Regions from separate parts of the Thalassospira sp. CH_XMU1448-2 genome, predicted to be linked through region 1. Evidence: predicted binding sites of a transcription regulator. Region 1 holds the regulator's gene; each other region holds the start of a gene.

Evidence for each region. The regulator PhoB, encoded in region 1, activates phosphate uptake and scavenging genes when phosphate is short. The targets are predictions, from matches to a motif close to TNTCATAAAACTGTCA.
Region 2: a site for PhoB is predicted at 1,408-1,423, ahead of WA318_RS07755 (RNA degradosome polyphosphate kinase). Genes of this name have one in related genera too.
Region 3: a site for PhoB is predicted at 1,896-1,911, ahead of WA318_RS14840 (diacylglycerol/lipid kinase family protein). Genes of this name have one in related genera too.

Annotation. Positions count from the first base shown of each region.
Region 1 covers NZ_JAYMEA010000001.1:888,691-891,975, reverse strand. Annotated here, with positions in the region: gene WA318_RS04025 (cation:proton antiporter domain-containing protein) at 1-897, shown strand, start outside; gene phoB (phosphate regulon transcriptional regulator PhoB) at 979-1,677, opposite strand; gene phoU (phosphate signaling complex protein PhoU) at 1,695-2,417, opposite strand; gene pstB (phosphate ABC transporter ATP-binding protein PstB) at 2,443-3,246, opposite strand; gene pstA (phosphate ABC transporter permease PstA) at 3,248-3,285, opposite strand, start outside.
Region 2 covers NZ_JAYMEA010000002.1:93,542-96,826, forward strand. Annotated here, with positions in the region: gene WA318_RS07755 (RNA degradosome polyphosphate kinase) at 1-1,307, opposite strand, end outside; gene WA318_RS07760 (SixA phosphatase family protein) at 1,486-2,040, shown strand; gene aspS (aspartate--tRNA ligase) at 2,285-3,285, shown strand, end outside.
Region 3 covers NZ_JAYMEA010000003.1:500,683-503,967, forward strand. Annotated here, with positions in the region: gene WA318_RS14835 (aminotransferase class III-fold pyridoxal phosphate-dependent enzyme) at 1-843, shown strand, start outside; gene WA318_RS14840 (diacylglycerol/lipid kinase family protein) at 934-1,881, opposite strand; gene WA318_RS14845 (UDP-2,3-diacylglucosamine diphosphatase) at 2,101-3,018, shown strand; gene WA318_RS14850 (glycosyltransferase family 4 protein) at 3,015-3,285, shown strand, end outside.

The DNA of each region.
Region 1 (3,285 bases):
GATTTGGCGGCCATATTGATCCCGGTGGTCGCCATTTCCATGGCGCTCACCCCGACTTTGATTAACCTTGGGCACCGGATTGAAGAAAAGCTTCATCCCAAGGAAGACGACCAGCTTGGTCCGATTTCGGATGAAACAGACGGAATTCATCAACATGTTCTGGTGATTGGCAGTGGCCGTGTTGGTCGCGTTCTGGCGCGCCTTCTTAAAACCCGGAACATTCCCTTTATCGTTCTTGATAGCGACGCCCAACAGGTCTCACGGGGTCGTGCCGAGGGACTACCTGTCTTCTTTGCCGATGGATCACGCCCGGAAACATTCAGGGCAGCTCACACCGACGAGGCCCGCATTGCCGTTGTTGCCATGGGTAATCCGCATGCGACTGAAAAGACCGTTGCGCTTTTGCGGCAACATTATCCGCATCTGAAAATCTTTGCCCGTGCCCAGGACATCACCCATATCGGACCCCTGTCTCGTAGCGGTGCAGATGCGGCCATCCCTGAAGTACTTGAAACCGGCCTTCGGCTTTCGGATCACGTCTTGTCGGCCTGTGATGTGCCACAGGAAGATATCGACGCCGAAATCGCCAAGTTCCGCCGTGCCGACATGCTGTTGATGAACGAACTGGCCCCACGGACCCAGCGGAAAAAGGTTCCTGAGGCCCCCGTGGCAGCAGAACCGGCATCAGTTGCGGAAACCAAATCCAAAGCAGATGCCAGGTCGGAAAACAAACCCGAACCGGCATCACAGCCCCCGGCAAAGAAAACGGGAACGCGCAGGGTTGCCGCCAAGAAGACCCCGACGCGTAAAACACCGGTAAAGTCCGCAACGGCCAAGAAAACAACCTCGACAAGTTCAGGTCGGGCACGCAAGACAAAGCCCGAAAACGATCATTAAAGGCAAAACCCCCGCAGCCATTGGCAACGGGGGTTTTGTTTTTTCTGAAACCGGGTAGATGATCTTTGCTCAGATCAGAGATCAGGCAGCGGTTTCTGAATCCAGCGCATAACCGGCGGCACGAACCGTACGAATGATATCGCGGGTGCCTTTGACATCATTGAGCGCCTTGCGCAGACGACGGATATGAACGTCAACCGTGCGGGTTTCGACATAAATATTCGGTCCCCAAACAGCATTCAAAAGCTGCTCGCGGGAGAACACACGCCCCGGATGCTCAAGGAAATAGCGCAGAAGACGGAATTCGGTCGGGCCAAGATGGATGGCCTTGCCGTTGCGGCTGACACGGTGTGCTGCGAGATCCATTTCGATATCGGAATAGACCAACTGCCCTTGTGGTTGCGCCGGACCGGACCGACGCAGCAGCGCACGAATACGGGCAAGCAACTCGCCAATTGCGAACGGCTTGGTGACATAGTCGTCAGCACCGGTATCAAGACCACGGATACGATCGCCTTCTTCGCCACGTGCGGTCACCATGATGACCGGCAAATCGCGGCTTTCGGGCTTGCGACGGATCTGGCGGCAGACTTCAATCCCCGACATTACCGGCAACATCCAGTCCAGAAGGACAAGATCGACATGCGTTTCCGCAAGGATTTTCAACGCTTCGTCACCGTCACCGGCTTCGACTACCTGCATCCCCTCACGTTCGAGGTTGTAGCGCAACATGGTTACGATTGCAGCTTCGTCCTCGACGATAAGAACCGTTGGGTCCATCTTCCTATGCTCCAGTGTCACTCATTCGGTTCGACGACAGCAAAGTTCGCTGCATCATTTTTTGGCCGGTCAATTGCCGGCAGGTCTTCGCCTTTGATCCGGTAATAGATCGTCTCGGCGATATTGGTTGCATGATCGCCAATACGTTCGATGTTCTTGGCGATGAAAAGCATGTGGGTCGATGCCGTGATGTTGCGCGGATCTTCCATCATGTAGGTCAGCAATTCGCGGAACAGCGAATTGTACATATCGTCGACTTCCTGATCGCGGGCCCAGACACGCTCGGCCTTTTCGGCATCGCCTTCGATATAGGCATCCAGAACGTCCTTGATGATTTCCTGCGCCAGCTTGCCCATGTTCGGAATCACCTGAACCGGACGGATCGGCGGAATCTGGTTAAGAACCTGCGCGCGTTTGGCGATGTTTTTCGCCAGATCACCGATACGCTCCAGATCGTTTGACAGCTTGAGTGCGGTCACGACCTGACGCAGGTCATCTGCCATCGGCTGGCGCAAGGCCAGAAGACGCACGGCGAAATCCTGAACTTCCTGTTCGAGAATATCGATACGGTGATCCGACAGAATGACTTTTTCAGCCAGTTCGGAATCCCGTTTGACAATCGAACGGATCGCAGAGATCAGCTGACTTTCTGCAAGCCCGCCCATCTGCGAGATGATGTTGTTCAGACGGGTCAGTTCCTCGTCGAACGAACTTACGATATGTGTTTTGTCGTCAGCCATTTATGCGTGCTCCTCGTGTCGCTGCTTAACCGAAGCGACCGGTAATGTAACCCTTGGTGCGTTCGTCTTTCGGGTTGGTGAATATCTGATCTGTTTCACCAACCTCGACCAGCTTGCCAAGGTGGAAGAATGCGGTCCGCTGCGATACACGTGCAGCCTGCTGCATGGAGTGTGTCACGATCACGATGGTGTAGTTCGAACGCAGCTCGTCAATCAGCTCTTCGACCTTTGCCGTAGCAATCGGATCAAGTGCCGAGCACGGCTCATCCATCAGGATGACTTCAGGGCTGACCGCAACCGCACGCGCGATGCAAAGGCGTTGCTGCTGACCACCGGAAAGGCCGGTTGCCGGTGACTGCAGACGATCCTTGACTTCCTTGAGCAGGCCCGCACGTTCAAGCGAGGTCATGACGATTTCGTCAAGTTCGTCACGCGAATTGACCAGACCATGGATACGCGGTCCATAAGCCACGTTGTCATAGATCGATTTCGGGAACGGGTTCGGCTTCTGGAACACCATCCCGATACGTGCACGCAGCTGAACAACGTCGATGCGCTTGTCATAGATGTCACGACCATCAAGGGTCACTTCACCATTGATGGTGACACCATCAATGGTGTCATTCATGCGGTTCATGCACCGCAGGAAGGTTGACTTGCCACAGCCCGACGGACCGATCAGCGCGGTGACCTGGCGTTCAACGATATCAAGATTGACGTCAAACAGGGCCTGGTTATCGCTATAGAAAAGATTAAGGTCACGTGCCGTCATTTTCGGGCTTGAGACCGACGGCTCTGCCGTCATTGCGCTCTGGGATACAGCAGCCATTTTACCACTTCCGTTCAAATTTTTTGCGCAGATACACAG
Region 2 (3,285 bases), on a different contig from region 1:
AGGAAGCCATAAACCACCTGACAGCCGGCACGTTCAAGGTCAGCCGCCCAGCGCAGGTTGGCTTCCTCGTCAAAGCGGGCCTTGAGTTCGACCATGGCGGTAACTGATTTGCCGGCCTCGGCAGCCGCAATCAGGGCTTTGACAATCGGGCTGTTTTCCGAGGTACGATAAAGGGTCTGCTTGATGGTGACGACATCCGGGTCGCGTGCAGCCTGAAGCAGGAACTGCACCACCACGTCGAAATCTTCGAACGGGTGGTGAACCACAAGGTCCTTTTTGCTGATGGCAGCAAAGCAATCACCGCCAAAGTCACGAACACGTTCCGGGTAACGCGCCGCATAGGGGGCAAACAAAAGGTCATGATGCAGATCGGAATCGATCAGCTGTTTGACATCGACAACCCCCAGAAGACCGTCAACCTTGACGACTTCTTCAAGGGCGACATCAAGTTCATCAATGACAAAGTCCAGCAGGTCTTCGGGGATTGCCGCATTGACCTTAAGGCGGATGATGCTGCCGCGACGGCGACGTTTCAGGGCAGTTTTGAAAACGCGCACCAGATCTTCTGCTTCTTCCTCGATCTCGACATCCGAGTCACGGATAACACGGAAGAAGCCATGTTCGATCATGTCAAAGCCCGGGAACAGCTTGCCAAGATACAGCAAGATCGCCTGTTCGACCGGAAGATAGCGTTCATTGCGACCCGGCAGACGCAGGAAGCGCCCGATCTTTTGCGGGACCGGGATCAGGCCGCGCATATTGTGCCCGTCAGCCGGATCAAACAGCTGCATCACAATGGCAAAGCCAAGGTTGGGAATGAAGGGGAAGGGGTGTGACGGATCAATGGCAAGCGGTGTCAGGGTCGGGAAGATTTCGCGCATGAAATAGCCGTCAAGCCATTTGCGGTCCGTCTGGGTCAGGTCGGACTGATCAATGACCGAAATGCCCTGTTGTTCCATTTCGCGGCTAAGCTGTCGCCATATGCGTTGCTGATCCTGCATCAGCTGGTTGGCATCAAAGGTAATGGCGCGCAGCTGCTCGGACGGGCTCATACCATCCTGACTGACCTTGGTCATGCCTGCGCGTAACTGACCGACGAGACCTGCGACGCGCACCATGTAAAATTCATCAAGGTTGCTGGCCGAGATCGACAGAAAGCGCAAGCGTTCAAGCAGCGGGTGCCCGCTATTCTGGGCTTCTTCAAGAACGCGATTGTTGAAAGCCAGCCACGAAAGTTCGCGGTTTATGAAACGGCTTTCCGAATCAATGGTGATCGCGCTTGATTGAACTGCAGCGGCGTGTGTCACGCTATGCCTCCTGCGGATTGAGGGAATGTCTTTGAATTTATGCGACAGTTCCCGGTTGCAAATGGAGTATAGGATAACTGTTTGCGCCCGTGCAATTTTCTTAAATTTATGTGTCAGTTTTTCTGATGGCGCTGCAGGCTTCTATATGGCATGGAAGAACACCGTTTGATCATCATTCATGGCTGTAAAGACCGAAGACATGAAGACGTTGCTGTTGCTCAGGCATGCAAAATCAAGCTGGTCCGACCCCGGTCGGGCCGACCATGACCGTGAACTCAACCGTCGTGGCGAAAAGGCGGCACCATTTATGGGACGTTTCCTGCGTGAGCAGGCCCTGATACCTGATCTTGTCTGGTGTTCGACGGCGGCTCGCACGGTGCAGACACTTGGTCTTCTGGGGCGCGATTTTGCCACCCATGCCGATGTGATCTATAGCGAAGATCTTTATATGGCCGGTGAAAGCGTGTTGCTTGAAAGCCTTCATCACACCCATGAAGACGCGACGTCGGTGATGTTTATCGGCCATAATCCCGGTATCGAGATGTTTGCGCAGGCACTGTTCGGGACCGGGGACGCCGAGGCCCGAGATGCAATGGCGCGCAAATATCCGACATGCGCGCTGGCGCATTTCAAATTTGATGTGGAAAACTGGACGGATATCACCTTTGGCTCCGGCACCCTGATCGGCTTTACCAAGGTCAAGGATTTGCAGGCAATCAAGGTCGGATCGTGACGAACTGGCGATCTGCAAGACGGTGATATGCAAGACGGGCACTTGACGCGCCGCCTTCGAGAGCGTTTTATACCGCGGAAATTTTGACGCCGCGTATGAACGGCAGTGAACACATCACCGCGAAACGTTCCGAAATTGTCGGAACGGGTCTGTTGTGGTGCGTTTTTTGTTTGACAGCGCGTGTCTGGCATGCACCTTTGCGGCCAAATTGGCGGCCCAAAATATAAAGCAACCTGGAATGACAATGCATCCTTATCGCTCACATAATTGTAATGCGCTGCGCGCGACTGACGCAGATGCGGAAGTTCGTCTGTCTGGCTGGATTCACCGTAAGCGTGACCACGGCAACCTTCTGTTTGTTGACCTGCGCGACCATTACGGCATCACCCAGGTCGTGATCGACATCTCCAGCCCGCTGTTTGAAACGCTTGATAAAGCGCGCGCCGAAAGCGTGATCACGGTCGATGGCAAGGTTGTCAAACGTACTGCGGAAACCATCAACCCGAATCTGCCGACCGGCGAGATTGAGGTTTATGCATCGAATATCGAAGTTCAGTCCGCGGCTGAAGTTCTGCCGATGCCGGTCTTTGGCGACGTTGAATATGGCGAGGAAATCCGCCTGCGTCACCGTTACCTTGATCTGCGTCGCGAAAGTGTTCATTCGAACATCGTTCTGCGTTCGAAGGTCATTTCGGCCATGCGTCAGAAAATGACTGCACAGGGCTTCCTTGAAATCCAGACCCCGATCCTGACGGCAAGCTCGCCGGAAGGCGCACGTGACTTCCTGGTTCCGTCGCGTATGCATCCGGGCAAGTTCTATGCGCTGCCGCAGGCTCCGCAGCAGTTCAAACAGCTTCTGATGGTTTCTGGCTTTGACCGTTACTTCCAGATTGCACCGTGCTTCCGCGATGAAGATGCACGTGCTGACCGCTCGCCGGGTGAATTCTATCAGCTCGACTTCGAGATGGCCTTTGCCACCCAGGAAGACGTGTTCGCCGCGATCGAGCCGGTTCTCTATGAGATCTTTGTCGAGTTCGGCGGTGGTCGTGATGTTACCCCGTTCCCGTTCCCGCGTATTCCGTTCGATGAATCGATGGCGAAATACGGTTCGGACAAGCCGGATCTGCGTAACCCGCTTCTGATTTCCGATGTAACCGAGCCGTTCCGTGGTTCGAGCTTTGGTATCTTTGCCTCGAACATCGAAAAAGGTTCGGTCGTTCGCGCCATTCAGGCAACCGGTGCCGC
Region 3 (3,285 bases), on a different contig from region 1:
AAGGGCGGCAAAGGATGCCCGGATCATGTCAAAATCTGTCCGATGCCCGACGGGTTCCGCGGACCGATCCGTTCCGATGATCCCGAATGCGGCAGGAAATACGCCGATCTGGCGATTGATCAGCTTCGCGCGTTTGAGGCCGAAGGCCGCCCGCCTGCTGCTTTCATCGCGGAATCTGTTCTTGGATGTGGCGGGCAGATCTTCTTGCCTGACGGTTATCTCAAACACATCTACGCGGCCGTTCGTGCATCCGGTGGTCTGTGCATTGCCGATGAAGTCCAGGTCGGTTTTGGTCGCGTCGGAAGCCACATGTGGGGCTTTGAACTGCAAGACGTGGTGCCCGATATCGTCACGCTGGGCAAACCGATTGGCAATGGCCATCCGCTTGGTGCGGTGATTACCACCCGCGAGGTCGCAAATGCGTTTTACAACGGCATGGAATATTTCAACACCTTTGGCGGCAATCCGGTGTCATGTGCCATCGGGCGTGAAGTTTTGCATGTTATCCGTGATGAACGTCTTCAGGCGAATGCACGCATTGTCGGCGATCATATGATGGCAAGATTGCGTGAAATTGCGGCAGGAAATCCGTTGATCGGCGAAGTTCGCGGTGCAGGTCTGTTCATCGGGATCGAACTGGTACACAGCCTTGAAACAAAGGAACCGGCAACCGAAAAGGCCGGGCAGATTGCCAATATGATGAAGGATCGCAACATCCTGATTTCGACCGACGGCCCGATGGACAATGTCATCAAGATAAAGCCACCAATCACCTTTGACCTTGATGACGCCAACACGTTCCTCGGCAATTTCGAGGAATGTCTGGCCTTGGTCACCCCCTGACAACGGCAAGGTGATCTGAACAACAAACAAAAAAGCATCCCGGCGATCACCGGCCGGGATGCGTCAATTCTGTGTCCCCGCTTTGTTGGCTTAAGCCTTGGTCAGTTGAAGGGGCTGATTGCCTGAATCGACCATACCACCAGCAGCGCGTGCATAGGCTTGCGGCACCATCAGACGCACCGGATAAGGCGACAAACTGATTTCACAAGGAAGCTTTCCTGCACTCTCACCATCAATTTGCATTGGCGCTGGCCCACAATGACTGGTGATGGTGACCCGTTCTGTACGCACAACCGAAACATCACTTTGTTCGTGTAACCGGTTAAGTGTAAGTGCCAGCCCGTATCGCGACAGCGCACCAATACCGTTGCCAGGCATCAGCACCACGTCAAAACCGTTATCGGTCAGCTTGGCGGATGGGGAAATAATGAACTCGCCACCATAATGTTGGGCATGGGTAACAACCACGCCAGCCACGCGATAGTTTTCCCGCCCGATATTGACTTCAAAATCCCGGTGATGTGGAAAGATGATGTTGCGCAGACCTTCAAGGACATAGGCCCCCTTGCCGATCAGGCGTTTGAGCTTAAGCGATACATTGGCAACCGTATCGGCGTCTGCCCCCATGCCAACCATCAGGAAGAACGCCCGTCCATTGACCAGCCCCGGACGTATCCAGACCTGACCGGGATTGTTGATATAGTCGGCAATCGCCTTTGCCTTGCGTTCCAGACCAACCTCGACGGCCAGAACATTTGCGGTCCCCAGCGGGATCACCCCAAGTGGCGGGACTTCATGTCCCTCGATCTGGGCGTCAAGCAAGCCGTTAAGTGCTTCGTTCAGTGATCCGTCACCACCCGCCACAAACAGCCGCTGATGGGCGCGCACCTTGCGGGCCAGCTCGCGTGCATGGCCCGGATGGGTGGTCTGTAACAATTCAACCTTGATCCCCGCGTGCTGCAAAATACTCGACAGGAATCGCTGTTTATTGCCGCCCGCACGCGGATTAAAGATCACAGTTACATCGGCATGAGCCATTCAGAACATACTTCCGAAATAAAACCGAAATAAATCATACATACGAAACACCATATGAAAGAAAATATGTAACAGTTGCTTTACAGAACGACGAAATTTCTGTGAACGGGTTATGTTGTCACGTTTTTTATTCTAAACCGATACTGGTTGAGGACAGTATTCGGCACCTTTAAATGCCGGGTTCCAGCCATCCTTTTGGCAGGATACGGAGGAGCGGCAATGACAGCGATGACGCTGCAACCGCATTACCGCACGGTCTGGATTTCAGACGTCCATCTGGGGACACGTGGATGTCAGGCAGATCTTCTTTTGGATTTCCTCAATGAAGTAACAGCAGACACCTACTATCTGGTCGGTGACATTATTGATGGCTGGCGGCTCAAGAAAAGCTGGTATTGGCCGGAAAGTCATCACGCTGTTATCACGACAATCATGGATAAGGCAAAAAATGGCGCCAAAGTCATCTTTGTCCCCGGAAACCATGATGAATTTGCCCGCGAATTTGTTGATATGACCTTCGGGCATGTCGATGTCAAAATGAACGATATCCATGAAACGGCCGACGGCAAACGTTTGTTGGTCATTCATGGCGACGAATTTGACGGTGTTGTCAAATATGCAAGATGGCTCGCCTATCTTGGGGACACGGCCTACAACCTCGCCATCGTTCTGAACCGCTATTACAACGGCATCCGCCGCCGTCTCGGATATGGGTACTGGTCACTGTCGGCCTATCTGAAGAACCGGGTCAAGAACGCGGTCCAGTTCATCTGTAATTTTGAAAATGCTGTTGCCCACGAAGCTGCCAAACGCAAGGTCGACGGCGTGGTATGCGGGCATATCCATCATGCTGAAAAACGCATGATCGGGGATGTTCTGTATTGCAACGACGGTGACTGGGTCGAAAGCTGCACGGCCCTTGTCGAAGACATGAACGGCAAACTTGAACTGCTTCACTGGGCAGAAATGCGCCAGATGGCGATGAGCCATTCCAATCCGGGCCGCGATGCATCAAGCGCCCCGTCACTGGGTCTTGGCAAACTGATTTCCATGTTCCGCATCGCCCATAGCACGGGCAGCTCCACATCAGGTGCATCAAAAAAACGCAATGATGCACCAATTGGAAAGACTGCATGAAAATACTGATCGTAACCGATGCCTGGTACCCACAGGTAAACGGTGTTGTCCGTACCCTTGAAACCGTACGCGGCGAGTTGGGCGAGATGGGGCATGACGTTCACGTCATCTCGCCCGATCAGTTCAAAACCATTCCATGCCCGACCTATCCGGAAATCCGCCTTGCCCTGTTTGCCAAACGCAAGATGGCAAAAATGATCGAGGCCCTGCACCCGGTTGCAATTCACATCTCTACCGAAGGACCGCTTGGACAGGCGGCACGGTCCT